Regions from separate parts of the Streptomyces sp. NPDC033177 genome, predicted to be linked through region 2. Evidence: riboswitches for the same ligand, from Rfam matches in the RefSeq annotation. Region 2 holds a riboswitch; each other region holds the start of a gene.

Evidence for each region. A riboswitch is a leader RNA that binds a small molecule or an ion and turns the genes downstream of it on or off. The one in region 2 is predicted to bind cobalamin.
Region 1: it holds a riboswitch for cobalamin, as region 2 does, so the genes downstream of both, ACZ5U5_RS07170 (ABC transporter substrate-binding protein) here and ACZ5U5_RS35530 (ribonucleoside-diphosphate reductase subunit alpha) in region 2, are expected to answer to the same signal.
Region 3: it holds a riboswitch for cobalamin, as region 2 does, so the genes downstream of both, metE (5-methyltetrahydropteroyltriglutamate--homocysteine S-methyltransferase) here and ACZ5U5_RS35530 (ribonucleoside-diphosphate reductase subunit alpha) in region 2, are expected to answer to the same signal.
Region 4: it holds a riboswitch for cobalamin, as region 2 does, so the genes downstream of both, cobN (cobaltochelatase subunit CobN) here and ACZ5U5_RS35530 (ribonucleoside-diphosphate reductase subunit alpha) in region 2, are expected to answer to the same signal.

The regions. Positions count from the first base shown of each region.
Region 1 is NZ_JBVIPS010000002.1:246,054-249,850, forward strand. Features, by position in the region: gene ACZ5U5_RS07160 (ABC transporter ATP-binding protein) at 1-349, opposite strand, end outside; gene ACZ5U5_RS07165 (FecCD family ABC transporter permease) at 346-1,377, opposite strand; gene ACZ5U5_RS07170 (ABC transporter substrate-binding protein) at 1,388-2,440, opposite strand; cobalamin riboswitch at 2,507-2,692, opposite strand; gene ACZ5U5_RS07175 (VOC family protein) at 2,700-3,164, opposite strand; gene ACZ5U5_RS07180 (AraC family transcriptional regulator) at 3,170-3,797, opposite strand, start outside.
Region 2 is NZ_JBVIPS010000012.1:180,031-183,827, reverse strand. Features, by position in the region: gene mctP (monocarboxylate uptake permease MctP) at 1-1,028, shown strand, start outside; gene ACZ5U5_RS35535 (hypothetical protein) at 1,095-1,832, opposite strand; cobalamin riboswitch at 1,933-2,056, shown strand; gene ACZ5U5_RS35530 (ribonucleoside-diphosphate reductase subunit alpha) at 2,194-3,797, shown strand, end outside.
Region 3 is NZ_JBVIPS010000003.1:282,824-286,620, forward strand. Features, by position in the region: gene metE (5-methyltetrahydropteroyltriglutamate--homocysteine S-methyltransferase) at 1-1,520, opposite strand, end outside; cobalamin riboswitch at 1,683-1,899, opposite strand; gene tsaD (tRNA (adenosine(37)-N6)-threonylcarbamoyltransferase complex transferase subunit TsaD) at 2,035-3,102, shown strand; partial or broken gene ACZ5U5_RS12395 (GNAT family N-acetyltransferase) at 3,099-3,736, shown strand.
Region 4 is NZ_JBVIPS010000004.1:381,285-385,081, forward strand. Features, by position in the region: gene ACZ5U5_RS16650 (precorrin-8X methylmutase) at 1-155, opposite strand, end outside; gene cobG (precorrin-3B synthase) at 167-1,459, opposite strand; cobalamin riboswitch at 1,535-1,663, shown strand; gene cobN (cobaltochelatase subunit CobN) at 1,701-3,797, shown strand, end outside.

The DNA.
Region 1 (3,797 bases), on a different contig from region 2:
GGGCGGACCAGGCCCTGCGGTGCGGGATGCGGCCCAGGCGTACGACCTCCTCCACCGACAGCTCGACCTGCGTCGTGGCGTCCTGGTCCACCACCGCCACCCTGCGTGCCACCGTGCGGCGGCCCACGTCCCGCAGCGGATCGCCGTCCAGCGTGGCCACTCCTGCCGTCGGGGCGAGGACGCCCGCCAGGATGCGCAGGAGGGTGGACTTGCCCGAGCCGTTCGGGCCGAGGAGTCCGACCGTGGCTCCGGGGGGCGGGGCCAGGGTCACTCCGTCGACGATGAGCCGGCCGCCTGCCTCCCGGGTCACTCGGTCAGCCCGCAGGCCTGAGTCGGTGTGCGGGCTCATGTCGTCTTCCTCGTGCGGTAGAGGACCAGGACGAACGCCGGGACGCCGATCAGGGACGTCACCACCCCCACGGGGACCTCCTGGGGGTCGAGGACCGTGCGCGCCAGCGTGTCCACCCACACCAGGAACACCGCGCCCGCGAGCGCCGTGACCGGGAGCAGGCGTGCGTGCCCGGAGCCGACCAGGGCGCGGGCCGCGTGCGGCAGGACCAGGCCCACGAACCCGATGGCTCCCGCGCTGCTGACCAGGGCCGCCGTCAGCAGGGCCGTCACGGAGAGCAGCAGCAGGCGGACCCGGGTCACGTGGACGCCGAGTGCCGCCGCCGCGTCCTGGCCGAACGCGAACGCGTCCAGGGTGCGGGCCTGCGTCAGGCAGACGGCGAGGGCCACGAGGAGCACCGCCGCGCACAGCGAGACGTCCGTCCAGCCCACCCCGCTCAACGAGCCGAGCAGCCAGAACAGGACACTCCGCGTCGTCTCCGCGTCGCCCGACGTCAGGATCACGAACGAGGTGAGCGAGGAGAAGAGCTGCATCGCCGCGACCCCGGAGAGCACCACCCGGTCGGCGCTCCCGCCCAGGCTGTGGCTGAGCAGCAGTACGAGCGCGAAGGAGACGACGGCTCCGACGAAGGCGCCCGCCGACACCGACACCGCTCCCCCGCCGACCCCCAGGACGACGATCGCGACCGCGCCCGTGGAGGCCCCCGAGGAGACGCCGAGCACGAAGGGGTCGGCGAGCGGGTTGCGCAGGAGGGACTGGAGGACGGTTCCGCAGACCGCGAGGCCAGCGCCGCAGACCGCCGCGAGGAGCGTGCGCGGCATGCGCAGGTTCCAGACGATGCCGTCCCGGATGGGCGTCAGCCTCGCCTCCCCCCAGCCGAGGTGCGCCGCGACCGCCGACCACACGTCGGGTACGGAGATGTCCGCGGGGCCGATGGTGACGGCCACCGCGACGGAGAAGGCGAGGGCGGCGAGGCCCGCCGTCCAGAGCAGGGCGGAACGTATGCCGCCCGTGGCGGCCTTCCTCACTTGTCGAGCCTCACTTGTCGAGGCCGAACTCGCGCAATGCGGCGGCGACTTGTTCGATGCCGTCCACCGTGCGGATCGTCGGGTTCATGGCCTGGCCGCTCAGCAGCACGTACCGCTTCTTCTTCACGGCGGTCAGGTTCTTGGTGACCGGGTTGGACTCCAGGAACTCGATCTTCTTCTTCGCGCTCTCGGCCGTCTGCGACTTGCGGGTGAGGTCGCCGATGACCAGGACGTCCGGGTCGCGGTCGGCCACCGTCTCCCAGTTGATCTGGGGCCACTCGTCGCGGGTGTCGTCGAAGACGTTCTGCACGCCGAGTTCGCGGGTGATGATGCCCGGCGCCCCGCAGCAGCCGGCGATGTAGGGCGCGTCGGAGTTGGCGAACCAGTAGAGGAGCGACGTGCCGGACGCCTTGGTGTCCTTGATGGTCTCCGTGGCTTTCGCCACCCGGCCCTTGAGGTCCGCGATCAGGCGTTCGCCGCGCTTCTCGACCCCGAACGCCTTGGCCAGGTCCCGCACTTCGCCGTAGACGGTGTCCATGGTGAGGGTCTTTACGCGGCTGCCGTCGCCGTCGCCGCTGTTGTCCTTGCCCGCGCAGTCGGAGGGCGAGACGTACGCGGGTACGCCGAGTTCGGCGAACTTGGCGCGGTCGGCGACGCCGCCCTTGCTGACCGTCGCCACGAAGGAGGCGGTGACGAAGTCCGGTTCCTTGGCGAGGACCTTCTCGAAGGAGGGGTAGCTGTCGGCGAGCCGGTCGACCTTGGCGTTGTCCTTCTCCAGGCCGTTGAGCACCGGGTCCGTCCAGGTTCCGGTGCCGGCCATGCGGTCCGCGAGGCCGAGGGAGAGCAGGATCTCCGTGGAGCCCTGGTCGAGGGAGACCGCTCGCTGCGGTGGCGCCTTGATCTCCGCCTTCTTGCCGCAGGAGGTGAGGGTCAGCGGGTAGCCGGCGGCCTTGTCGTCCGTGGTGGAGGTGGCCGTGGAGCCGCCTCCGCAGGAGGTCAGGGTGACGGCCAGGGCCGTGGCGAGAAGAACAGACGTACGTACACGACGGGCAATGGAGGACACGAGATCCCTTGAGTCTCACGGCTCATACGCGGAGCCTGGCCTGCTTCGTCACCTCCGCCGCCCGGTGTGCGGACGAAGGTGCCAGCAGGTCTTCGGACTCGGGGATCGGCCGGGCGGGGCGCCTTCCCAGGCGTCCGTGGACGCCCAGTGGCCGTGGCCCCGCCCGTTCCCCCTCACCGCTGCGCGTCAGTTCCGGATTCGCACCGGATTCCCTGGCCCTGGTGTGGGTTGACTGGCGTGCGCAAGCTATCACGCGAGGTCAGGACGGCTGCTGGGGCCTCGGTGCGCCGCGGTAGGTGCCGAAGGACCACTTGTTGCCCTCGGGGTCGGCGATCGCGAACTCCCGGCTGCCGTACGGCTGGTCCTCGATCTCGCGGATGATCTCGACGCCCGCGGCGCTGAGCCGCTGGTAAAGGTCGTCCACGCGGTCTGTGACTACGTACGCGCCGAAGGTGCCGGGCTTCAGGCACCAGTCCTGGGACTTCTCGTCGTACGAGCCGAGCATGATGGCGCCGCCCTCGGGCCAGTCGAGCTCGGCGTGCGCCACGCTGTCGCCGTCCTGGTAGACGGCGGTGCGCAGGAAGCCGACCGTGCCGACCAGGAAGTCGATCAGGGCGGGGGCGTCGTGCGCCTGGAGGGTCGGCCAGACGCTGGGAGCGCGGCCGCCGGATGCGGGAGCAGTAGCGGACTGTGGCTGCTGGTTCTGCTTCTCGGTCGTGTTCATGAGTCCTACTCTTCGCCCCCGCCATAGCTCCCGGCTTGGATATTCCGGCACTCTTCGGCCAGCCAGGCGGTGGGGCTCGCGCCGGTGTACTGCCGGAAGTCCCGCACCAGGTGGGAATGGTCGTAGTAACCGCAGTCTGCGGCGACACGGGCCAGGTCGGGGGCCGCGCCCGCCGCGACGGGGCGTACGACGGCGTTCCGTGCGCGCTGGAAGCGCATCAGGCGCCCTGCCTGCTTGGGGCTCAGGCCCGTCTCGGCGCGGAAGAGGGTGGTGAGGCGGCGTTCGCTGAGCGCGACGTGCCGGGAGAGCCCGCGCAGGGTGCCCACGCCCTGGTGCCGGGCCAGCCAGGCCCACGCCTCGCCGACCTCGGGCCGTACGGAGCCACCGGAGGTGTCCGTGGCCGCGCGTTGCCTCAAGTAGGCGGACAGGGAGGCGAACCGCTCCTCCCAGCTGCCCTGCTCGCACAGCAGCTCCCGCAGCTCGGCGGCGCGGCGCCCCATCACCTCCGCGCCGGGCGTCACCAGCTCACCGGCGAGTTCCGCCGCCGGTACGCCGAACAGGGCGCGGGCGGCCAGCGGGTGCACGGCGAGCTGGATGCCCGCCTCGTGCTCGGGCCGTACGACGTATGCCGGG
Region 2 (3,797 bases):
GCCTGATCTATCTCGTCATCGCCGTCGCGATCATCTACATCCCGATCAAGCTCGGCGGCTTCGACGAGATCTTCCAGGCGGCCGGCGACAAGTTCTCGTCGGCGAACGAGGCCGCGGGCAAGCCCGTCGCGGGTCTCGCGCCGGGCGAGGCCGGACAGTGGACGTACGCCACGCTGGCGCTCGGCTCCGCGCTCGCGCTGTTCATGTACCCGCACTCGATCACGGCGACGCTCTCCTCCAAGAGCCGCAACGTGATCCGCCGCAACACCACGATCCTGCCGCTCTACTCGCTGATGCTGGGGCTGCTCGCGCTGCTCGGCTTCATGGCGATCGCGGCCGGGGTCAAGGTGGAGAACGGCCAGCTGGCGATCCCGCAGCTGTTCGAGAACATGTTCCCCGACTGGTTCACCGGCGTCGCGTTCGCGGCGATCGGCATCGGCGCGCTCGTCCCGGCCGCCATCATGTCCATCGCGGCAGCGAACCTGTTCACCAGGAACATCTACAAGGACTTCATCAAGCCGGACGCGACACCCGCGCAGGAGACCAAGGTCTCCAAGCTGGTCTCGCTCCTGGTGAAGGTCGGCGCGCTCGCCTTCGTCCTCACCATGGACAAGACAGTCGCGATCAACTTCCAGCTCCTGGGCGGCATCTGGATCCTGCAGACCATGCCCGCGCTCGTCGGCGGCCTGTTCACGCGGTGGTTCCACCGCTGGGCGCTGCTCGCGGGCTGGGCAGTCGGCATGGTCTACGGCACGGCTGCCGCGTACGGTGTCGCCTCGCCCACGCAGAAGCACTTCGGCGGCTCGTCCGACGAGATCCCCGGCATCGGCGAGATCGGCTACATCGGCCTCACGGCGTTCGTCCTGAACGTGGTGGTCACCGTGGTCATGACCTTCGTCCTGCGCGCCATGAAGGCCCCTGACGGGATCGACGAGACGTCTCCCGGCGACTACACGGCGGACGCGGGCGACCCCGGCGTCGTGGAGGAGCTGCCGCCGGCCACGGCGGGAGCGCCGGGCGGGCACTGAGGTTCTTCGTACGCAGGTGAGCGCGGGTCGTCGGATTCCTCCGGCGGCCCGCGCTCACGTACGGCCTCACGGGGCCGTGTAGAGCTCCGTGCGGACCCGTTCCACCGCCCGGGCCGCCGAGGTGATCGTCAGGTCCTTGTCGGGGCCCGCGTCCACCAGCACGAGCACCCCACCGACCCGCACCTCGGCCTTGTAGTACGGGGTTTCACCGCCGTGGTCGTCGCCGCCCTCGGTCCGCGTGGTCTCCAGGATCGCCTCGTCGCCCAGGTCCGGCAGCTCCTCCACCGTGTGCTGCTCCACCACCGGGGCCGCGTCGGTGTCGACGGTGACCCGGGGGCATGCCTCGTGAAGATCGCGGCGCAGCGCGACGTGGCGCCCCGCCTGCCCGGCCGGCATCGAGACCAGGCTCTGGGAGACGAAGGGGTCCCCCTCGTCGGCCATCGCCCCGGGGAAGGGGCGGATCGAGTGGCCTGCGCTCGCCCCGCGCATGGCGAACAGCTCTTCGCGGGCCTTCCTGCCGGGCTCGCAGGTGCCCCAGTCACCGCCCCCGTAGTGCTGGTTGAACGACCCCGTGGTGGCGTTGACCGTCTCGGCCCGCGCACCGACCGTCTTCGCGGGCAGCAGCGCGGCCTTCAGCTCGGCGTCCGTGAAGACCTTGCGGGGATCCGCGTCACCGTCGACACCGGCCGCCGCGGCCGGCCCCGGGGTCCGCGTAGGCTTCGTCCTCGCCTCCTCGCCGGCGTCCCCGCACCCGGCGAGCAGCATCAGCAACACCGCGGCACAGCCCGCTCCCCGCCCTCGCACGGCACCTCCCCCTGGACGCCCATCAGTTCGACCGCCACCCTAGGGGATACACGTGCCGACACAAGATATGGGGCTGCCGCTCAGAGCCAGCACAAGATGTATGCTCGTGCTCGCTGTCGCCGCAGGGGAATCCGGTGCAAGTCCGGAACTGTCCCGCAACGGTGTATGAGTGCGCATTTGTCGCGCTCGCAAGTCCGAAGACCTGTCGACAGTGTGCCCGTTCCGACCGGTCCGGGTGCCGACGACGTCCGGGCCTCGTGGAATGGGCTGGTGGACGCGGAGCGCAGCCCTGCCCAGGGGCCGGCCCCCGTGTGTTCACTCACCCCTCCCCAAGGCTCCGAGCCGAGCGAGGGAGTGCTCCGTGACCATCGCGCCAGCCGAACCTGCGTCAGCGCAGACCACCGACGGTCAGCAGACCGCCGACGGCCCAGGAACCGCGCTGCTGCGTACCCTGACCGACCTCACCGCCGACCTCCCCGACGCCGACCCCGGCCGGGTCGCCGCAGCCGCGCTGCGGGGCCGCTCGGCCAGGGCGGATCTGGCGGAGCTGCGGGAGCTGGCGACCGAGGCCGCGGCCGGCCTCATCTCCGAGGACCCGACGTACTCGCAGCTGGCGGCCAGGCTCCTCAGCCTCAGCATCCGTGACGAGGCCGCGTCGCAGGGCGTGCGCAGCTTCTCCGACTCGGTCGCCATCGGGCACCGCGAGGGCCTGATCGCGGACCGCACCGCCACGTTCGTCACCGACCACGCCGAGCGTCTGGACGGCCTCGTGGAGGCGGCACTGGCGGACGGCGCCGACTTCCGCTTCGGATACTTCGGCCTGCGCACCCTGCACAGCCGCTATCTCCTGCGCCACCCGATCACCCGGCACGTCATCGAGACCCCGCAGCACTTCATGCTGCGCGTCGCGAGCGGCCTCGCAGAGGACGGCTCCGCGCGCTCGGTGGACGAAGTCGCCGCCCTGTACCGCCTGATGAGCCGCCTGGACTACCTGCCGTCATCGCCGACGCTCTTCAACTCCGGCACCCGGCACCCGCAGATGTCCTCCTGCTACCTCCTCGACTCCCCGCTGGACGAGCTGGACTCCATCTACGGCCGCTACCACCAGGTCGCGCGCCTCTCCAAGCACGCGGGCGGCATCGGCCTCTCGTACTCCCGCATCCGCGCCCGCGGTTCGCTGATCCGCGGCACGAACGGGCACTCCAACGGCATCGTGCCGTTCCTGAAGACCCTGGACGCCTCCGTCGCCGCCGTGAACCAGGGCGGCCGTCGCAAGGGCGCCGCCGCGGTCTACCTGGAGACGTGGCACTCCGACATCGAGGAGTTCCTGGAGCTGCGCGACAACACCGGCGAGGACGCGCGCCGCACGCACAACCTCAACCTCGCGCACTGGATCCCGGACGAGTTCATGCGCCGGGTCGCCGCCGACCAGGACTGGTCGCTGTTCTCCCCGGCTGATGTCCCGGAGCTCGTCGACCTGTGGGGTGATGAGTTCGACGCCGCCTACCGCACGGCCGAGGCCGCCGGGCTCGCCCGCAAGACCATCCCGGCCCGCGAGCTGTACGGCCGCATGATGCGCACCCTGGCGCAGACCGGCAACGGCTGGATGACGTTCAAGGACGCCGCCAACCGCACCGCCAACCAGACGGCGGAGCCCGGCCACACCGTCCACTCCTCCAACCTCTGCACGGAGATCCTGGAGGTCACGGACGACGGCGAGACGGCCGTCTGCAACCTCGGCTCGGTGAACCTCGGCGCGTTCGTGGACACGGCCGCCGGTGACATCGACTGGCAGCGGCTCGACGAGACCGTCCGTACCGCCGTCACCTTCCTCGACCGCGTGGTCGACATCAACTTCTACCCGACCGAGCAGGCCGGGAAGTCCAACGCCCGCTGGCGTCCGGTGGGCCTCGGCGCGATGGGCCTGCAAGACGTCTTCTTCCAGCTGAAGCTGCCCTTCGACTC
Region 3 (3,797 bases), on a different contig from region 2:
TGCACCATGTCGTTGCGTTCGGGCTCGCCGTGCACCAGGACGTCGATGCCCGCCTTCTCCTGGAAGGCGAGGACGTCGCGGATCTCGGAGCGGATGCGTTCCTCGTAGCCGTCCGTGTCGATGCGGCCCGCGCGCAAGTCGGCGCGTGCGGTGCGCAGTTCGGTGGTCTGCGGGAACGAACCAATGGTCGTCGTGGGCAGTTGTGGCAGGCCGAGTCGGGATCGCTGGGCCGCCGCGCGCTCCGGATAGGCGTGGACGCGGCGGGCGTCGGCTTCCGTGACGGCGGCGGCACGGGAGCGTACCGCCGGGTCGTGGGTGAGGGTCGAACCCGAGCGGGACGCCAGGCCGGCGCGGTTGGCGGCCAGTTCGGCCGTGACGGTGTCCGTCCCCTGGGCCAGGGCGCGCGCCAGCGTGGCGATCTCGGTGGCCTTCTGATGGGCGAAGGCCAGCCAGCGGGCCACCTGCGGGTCGATGTCCCGTTCGGCACCGGCGTCCAGCGGGACGTGCAGCAGGGAGCAGGACGCGGAGACGTCGACCCGGTCGGCGAGACCGAGGAGCGTGCCCAGGGTGGAGAGGGACTTCTCCAGGTCGTTGATCCAGATGTTGCGGCCGTTGACGACACCCGCGACAAGGCGCTTGCCGGGCAGTCCGCCGACGGCGGCGAGGTCCTGCAACTGGCCGGCGGCGGCTTCCGTGAAGTCCAGGGCGAGCCCCTCGACCGGCGCCTTGGCCAGCACGGGCAGCGCCTCGCCGAGCCTGCCGAAGTAAGAGGCGACGAGGAGCCGCGGACGATCGGTGAGGGCGCCCAGGTCGCGGTAAGCGCGAGCGGCGGCGTTGAGCTCCGCCGGGCTGCGGTCCTGGACCAGGGCGGGCTCGTCGAGCTGCACCCATTCGGCGCCCGCGGCGCGCAGGTCGGCGAGGACTTCCGCGTAGACGGGCAGCAGCCGGTCGAGGAGTGTGAGCGGCTCGAAGTCGGCGGCCACGCCGGGCGCGGGCTTGGCGAGCAGCAGATAGGTCACCGGGCCGACAAGGACCGGGCGTGCGGCGAGGCCGAGCGCGACGGCCTCCTTGAGCTCGGCCACCTGCTTGGCGGAGTCGGCGGCGAAGACGGTGTCGGGGCCCAACTCCGGCACCAAGTAGTGGTAGTTGGTGTCAAACCACTTGGTCATCTCCAGCGGCGCCACGTCCTGGGTGCCGCGGGCCATCGCGAAGTAGCCGTCGAGGGGGTCGGTGTCGACGGCCTCGCGGTGCCGCAGGGGGATGGCGCCGACCATGACGCTGGTGTCCAGGACATGGTCGTAGTACGAGAAGTCGCCGGTCGGCACTTCGTGGATGCCGGCTTCGGTCAGGTGCCGCCAGGTGGACCGGCGCAGGTGCGCCGCGGTCTCCCGCAGGGCGTCGGCGCTGACGCGGCCCTTCCAATAGCCCTCGACGGACTTTTTCAGTTCCCGGTCGGGGCCCTGGCGGGGGTAGCCGTACACGGTGGCCCGTGCTGCCGCGGCTGCGGACTTCGCTGTCACGGAAATCTCCTTCGCGAGATGACTCCTGAGAATCCCGGGGACGGGACACGGACGCGAAGGGATGACGGACCGGGCGGACGGACACGCGCCGGTCGCGCGGTGCTCCACCTGATCTGTACGCCGACCCGCCCACGAGGTCACCGGGATGTCCGCACATGAGGGATCACGTACGGGCAACGGGCAGGTCTTCGGACTCGCGGGCACATCTGCCGAGGCAGACACCTACTGGCCGTCGCTTCCCGGATCCCTGAGGGATCCAGTGCGTATGACGGCGGTCGTTCCCACTCACCGCTGCGGGGCAGTCCCGGATTCCCACCGGGTTCCCTCTTGCGACGCCGCTGCCTGGCGGACAGGGCGAACCAGCTGCACGGATCAGGCTAGAGGGTGGTCGGCCTCTTGGGCAGTACTGATCACATTCCGGACCGTGAGGTGAGACACGGTCTTATTGCACATGGATTGCAACTACAATTCTCTTGCGGAAAGTACGGAAGACCTGTACGTGAAGGAGACGCCGGTGGCCGCGGGGCGCATTGTGCTGGGAATCGAGTCGTCGTGTGACGAGACCGGGGCGGGGATCGTCTCGGAGGGGCGGCTGCTCGCCCATGTGGTCGCGTCGAGCATGGACGAGCACGCCCGGTTCGGCGGTGTGGTCCCCGAGATCGCCGCCCGAGCGCATCTGCACTCCTTCACCCCGGTCGTCCGGCACGCCCTAGACCAGGCGGACCTGGAGCTGTCCGACATCGACGCGGTGGCCGTCACCACGGGCCCCGGCCTGGCGGGTGCGTTGCAGGTCGGCCTCGCGGGAGCGAAGACCCTGGCCCACGCGCTCGACGTCCCGTTGTACGGGGTGCACCACCTGGCCGGTCACGTCGCCGCCGACACGCTGGAGCACGGCCCGCTGCCCGAGCCCTGCGTGGTGCTCATCGTCTCCGGCGGGCACACGTCCCTGCTGCTCGTCCGGGACCTGGCCCGCGATCGGATCGTGCACCTGGGGGACACCCTGGACGACGCGGCCGGCGAGTGCTTCGACAAGGTCGCCCGGGTCTTCGGCCTGCCGTATCCGGGCGGCCCCGCCATCGACCGCGCGGCCCGGGACGGCGACCCGCGCGCGGTGGCCTTCCCCCGCCCGCTCACCGGGCCGAAGGACGCGCCGTACGCGTTCTCCTTCTCCGGCCTCAAGACCGCCGCCGCCCGATGGGCCGAAGGGCACGCAGGCCGTCAACTGCCGGTGGCCGACGGTGCGGCCTCGCTCCAGGAGGCCGTCGCGGACGTCCTGACCCGCAAGGCGCTCGCCGCCTGCCGGGATCACGGGGTCACGACCCTCGTCGTGGTCGGCGGGGTCGCCGCGAACTCGCGGGTGCGGTCGCTCGCGGAGGAGCGGTGCGCGGCAGCCGGCGTGCGACTGCGCGTTCCCCCGATGACCTTGTGCACCGACAACGGCGCGATGATCGCCGCCGTCGGCGACCTGCTCGTACGCGCCGGGGCCGAGCCCGCGCCCCTGGACGTGTCGATCGATCCGTCCGCCCCGCTGGAGTACGCGGCCCTGCAGCCGGGAGCGGACCCGGCGAAGACCGCCCGATGACGGCGGCCGTCCGCGTTCTGTGCGCTGAGCAACTGCTCGCGCACACCGACGCCTTGCGCACGGTCTACGGCGAAGCCTTCGGCCCGCCGCCCTGGCACGAGGACGAGGAGAGGGCGGCGCAGTTCCTGGTCCGGCTCGGCGACGACGTGCGGCGTCCCGGCTTCACCGCGGCGATCGCCCTGAAGGGGTCGGACATCGCCGGATTCACCACCGGGTGGACCACTCCCGCCCCCTTTCCCGCCGATCGCTGCTATCCGCAGGCGGCCGCCGGACTCGGGGCCGAGCGCGCCCTGATGTGGCTGAGCGGGGCGCGTGAGATAGACGAACTCGCCGTACGCCCCGGGGCGCAGGGGACCGGGATCGGGACGGCCCTGCTCGGGGCGGTGGCCGCGGGTGCCCCCGACGGCCGTGCCTGGCTGCTCACTTCGGTCCGGTCGGCGCAGGCCATGGCTTTCTACGATCGCCAGGGCTGGACCCAGCGACCCACCCCGCACCCGACGGCAAAGGCGTCGTCGTCTTCCTCGGGCCCCGCCACCCCGCCAGGACTCTCGCGGTGTCCTGCGGCACAGGAGGGGCGACCTCCCGGGGAGCAGGGCGTACGCCGGGCGCGCATGAGCCGTTGCACATGGGCTGACCAGGGGCGTACGCCCAGGTCGTGTGCGCTCGTGTGTGCCACAAGCGGTGCGGTCCCGCAA
Region 4 (3,797 bases), on a different contig from region 2:
ACGTCGCGGACGAGGTCGACCATCCCGCAGGCATGGATCATCCGAACGGCGACCTGGGCCACGTCGGCGGGCAGGCCCACCAGATCGGCCTCGGCGCGGATCATGGCAAAGGACTGCCGGTAGATCGCCGGGCCGTCCTTCTCGTACTCGAACACCGTGCTCCTAGTCATGCGTTGTCCTGGCGGGCCACTGCCAGGGCGGCGGCCCGCTGTGAGGGGTTGTCGTGCGTGGTGACGGTCCGCGTGCGGCCGGCACGGTGGACGGAGATCTGGTAGGTGCCGCCGTGCCCGGCGACCACGTCCACGTGGTCCCCGCGTGGGTGTCCGCAGCGGCGCTCGCATCCCGACCAGTACACCGGGAGTCGGCCGCCCGCACCCCCCGTGTCCGTACTCGTCGCGGCGGCGTCAGCCCGGACGTCGGCCTTCGCCTTCGCGCAGCCCGGACGCCCGATGCACGCGCCGACGCCTGCCAAGGCGGAGGCCGGGGAGGTGACGAGCCCGGCCGCGGCGAGGCCGGGCAGGAGCTCGGCGGGGGAGTGGGGCAGGACCACACCACGCCAGGGTGTCAGGCGCAGCTCCCGGGAAGCGGTGCTCGTCAACTTGACCCACTGGGCGGCCGATATGCGGCCGAGCGGGGCCAGGACGGACAGGGTCGTGGCGCCGTCGGGTGCGGTGACGATGCCCGGCTCCGGCTCCGGCTTCGTCGCAAGGGGCCAAGGGGTCTTGTCCGGCCCGGAAACCGGTATGCCGCACGACACCAGACGACGTACGACCGAAGCGGTCAAGTCCCCGATCTCGGCGGGCAGTTCGGCCGCACGCCATGCTTGCCCGCCGCTCGCCTCGAGAAAGACCTCGGCCGCGAGAAGTGCGGAGCGAGGCCCGTCGTCGGCGGCCACGCGCAGCACGCCGCAGCCCTCCATGCGCAGGAGGGCTCCTTCGTCCGGCGTGGCACGCAGCGTGACATCGGCGTCGAGCGCGGCGACGTCACCGCGTCCGTCGTCCAAGGCGAACAGGAACCGCCCCGAAAGCCCGCTCGCCGTGTCACTCGCGCACAGCAGGCCGTCGAGCGCGGTCAACCACGGCCGTACGTCGAAGTGTTCGCGGCCATCGAGACCGGACAGCGGCGACGCCACGATGTTGCGGACCCGATCGTGTCGGGGCGATGGCAGCAGTCCCGCAGCGGCCAGACGCCGCGCCAGCTCTTCGCCGTCGGACGCGTCCAGGCCACGCAACTGGACGTTGCCGCGTGAGGTGAGATGAACATCACCATCCCCGAGTTCGAGAGAGGCACGTCCCAGCGCCGCGGCCTGATCGGTGCGCAGAACGCCCCCGGGCAGGCGTACGCGGGCGAGCGCCCCGTCGTTCGCGGAGTGCAGCCGCAAGGCGCCCGGGCATGCGTCATCGCGGTCCCGAAAAGCGGCTGTGGCCTGGGACGAGGGATGGAGGGGGGCCGAGGGCATGGCGGCGAGCATACCGACCATCACACTGGACGTACTCCCCGCACCGAGACGTCGACCCTTACTATGCTCCTGGTGGATCATCAGGTCTGCCATCGCCACGACGGCGACAGGGAGGAAGCCCGGTGCGAATCCGGCGCGGTCCCGCCACTGTGAGCCCGATCCGTGAGGGTCGGGCGAGCCAGGAACTCCCGCCGTCCGACACCGCCCGGGGCGCGGACACCCCGAGGAAGGCCGCCAGCGCATGCCGCATTCTTCCGGGGGACACCCCACGCATTCCTCCATCCTGCTCCTGTCGACGTCCGACACGGACCTGCTCAGCGCCCGGGCTGCCACCGGCCCGGTGAGCTTCCGCTTCGCCAACCCGTCCCGGCTGACCCTGGACGAGCTGCCCGCACTTTTGGACGGCGTGGACCTGGTCGTCGTACGCCTGCTCGGTGGCATCCGCGCATGGCAGGACGGGCTCGACCTGCTGCTCGCCGACGGGCGTCCTGTGGTGGTCCTCACCGGTGAACAGGCACCGGACGCCCAGCTCATGGCCGCCTCCACGGTCCCCGTCGGGATCGCCGCCGAGGCCCACGCCTACCTGGCCCATGGCGGCCCGGCCAACCTGGAACAGCTGGCCCGCTTCTTGTCCGACACGGTGCTGCTCACCGGCCACGGCTTCGACGCACCCGCACCAGCACCCTCCTGGGGGCCCCTGGAGCGGTCCACCCGCCAGACGCCGGACGACGGCCCCACCGTGGCCGTGCTCTACTACCGCGCCCACCACATGAGCGGCAACACCGCCTTCGTGCACGCCCTGTGCGATGCCGTGGAAGCGGCGGGCGGACGCGCGCTGCCCCTGTTCGTGGCGTCCCTGCGCGCTCCCGAACCGGAACTCATCGAGACGTTGCGGGCCGCGGACGCGATCATCACGACGGTCCTCGCGGCCGGCGGCACGAAGCCCGCCCAGGCCTCCGCCGGCGGCGACGACGAGTCCTGGGACGCAGGCGCCCTGACCTCCCTGGACGTGCCGATCCTGCAGGCCCTGTGCCTCACCGGCTCGCGGGCCGCCTGGGCCGAGAACGACGAGGGTGTCTCCCCGCTGGACGCCGCCAGCCAGATCGCCGTCCCCGAGTTCGACGGCCGTCTCATCACGGTGCCTTTCTCCTTCAAGGAGATCGACGCGGACGGTCTGCCCGCCTACGTCGCCGACCCCGAGCGCGCCACCCGCGTCGCCGGAATCGCCCTGCGCCACGCGCGGCTTCGGCACATCCCGGCCGCCGAGAAGCGGCTCGCCCTGGTGCTGTCCGCGTATCCGACCAAACACTCCCGGATCGGCAACGCGGTCGGCCTGGACACCCCCGCCAGCGCGGTCGCGCTCCTGCGCCGCCTGCGCGAGGAGGGCTTCGACTTCGGCGCGACGGATGTGCCCGGCCTCGCCTCCGGTGACGGCGACGACCTGATCCGTGCGCTCATCGAGGCGGGTGGCCACGACCAGGACTGGCTCACCGAGGAACAACTCGCCAAGAACCCCGTGCGCGTGCCGGCGGCGGACTACCGGCGCTGGTTCGCCACGCTGCCCAAGGAGCTGCGGGCCGCCGTCGAGGAGCACTGGGGCCCGGCGCCCGGCGAGATGTTCGTCGACCGCAGCCGCAACCCCGAGGGTGACATCGTCCTGGCCGCTCTGCGCCACGGCAATCTGCTGATCGTCATTCAGCCGCCGCGCGGCTTCGGCGAGAACCCCATCGCCATCTACCACGACCCGGATCTGCCACCCTCGCACCACTACCTGGCCGCGTACCGCTGGATCGCCGCCGCACAGGAAGACGGCGGCTTCGGCGCCGACGCCATGATCCATCTTGGCAAGCACGGCAATCTGGAGTGGCTGCCCGGCAAGAACGCCGGCCTGTCCGCCGCCTGCGGCCCGGACGCAGCCCTCGGTGACCTGCCATTGATCTACCCCTTCCTCGTCAACGACCCCGGCGAGGGCACGCAGGCCAAACGCCGCGTCCACGCCACCCTCATCGACCACCTCGTCCCGCCGATGGCGCGCGCCGACTCCTACGGCGACATCGCGCGCCTGGAACAGCTCCTCGACGAATACGCCCAGATCGCCTCCATGGACCCGGCGAAACTCCCGGCCATCCGGGCCCAGATCTGGACCCTCATCCAAGCCGCCAAGCTGGATCACGACCTCGGCCTGGCCGACCGCCCCGACGACGACGGGTTCGACGACTTCCTGCTGCACGTCGATGGCTGGCTGTGCGAGGTGAAGGACGCCCAGATCCGCGACGGCCTGCACGTACTCGGTGCGCCGCCGCAGGGCGGGGACCGAGTCAATCTCGTTCTCGCCATC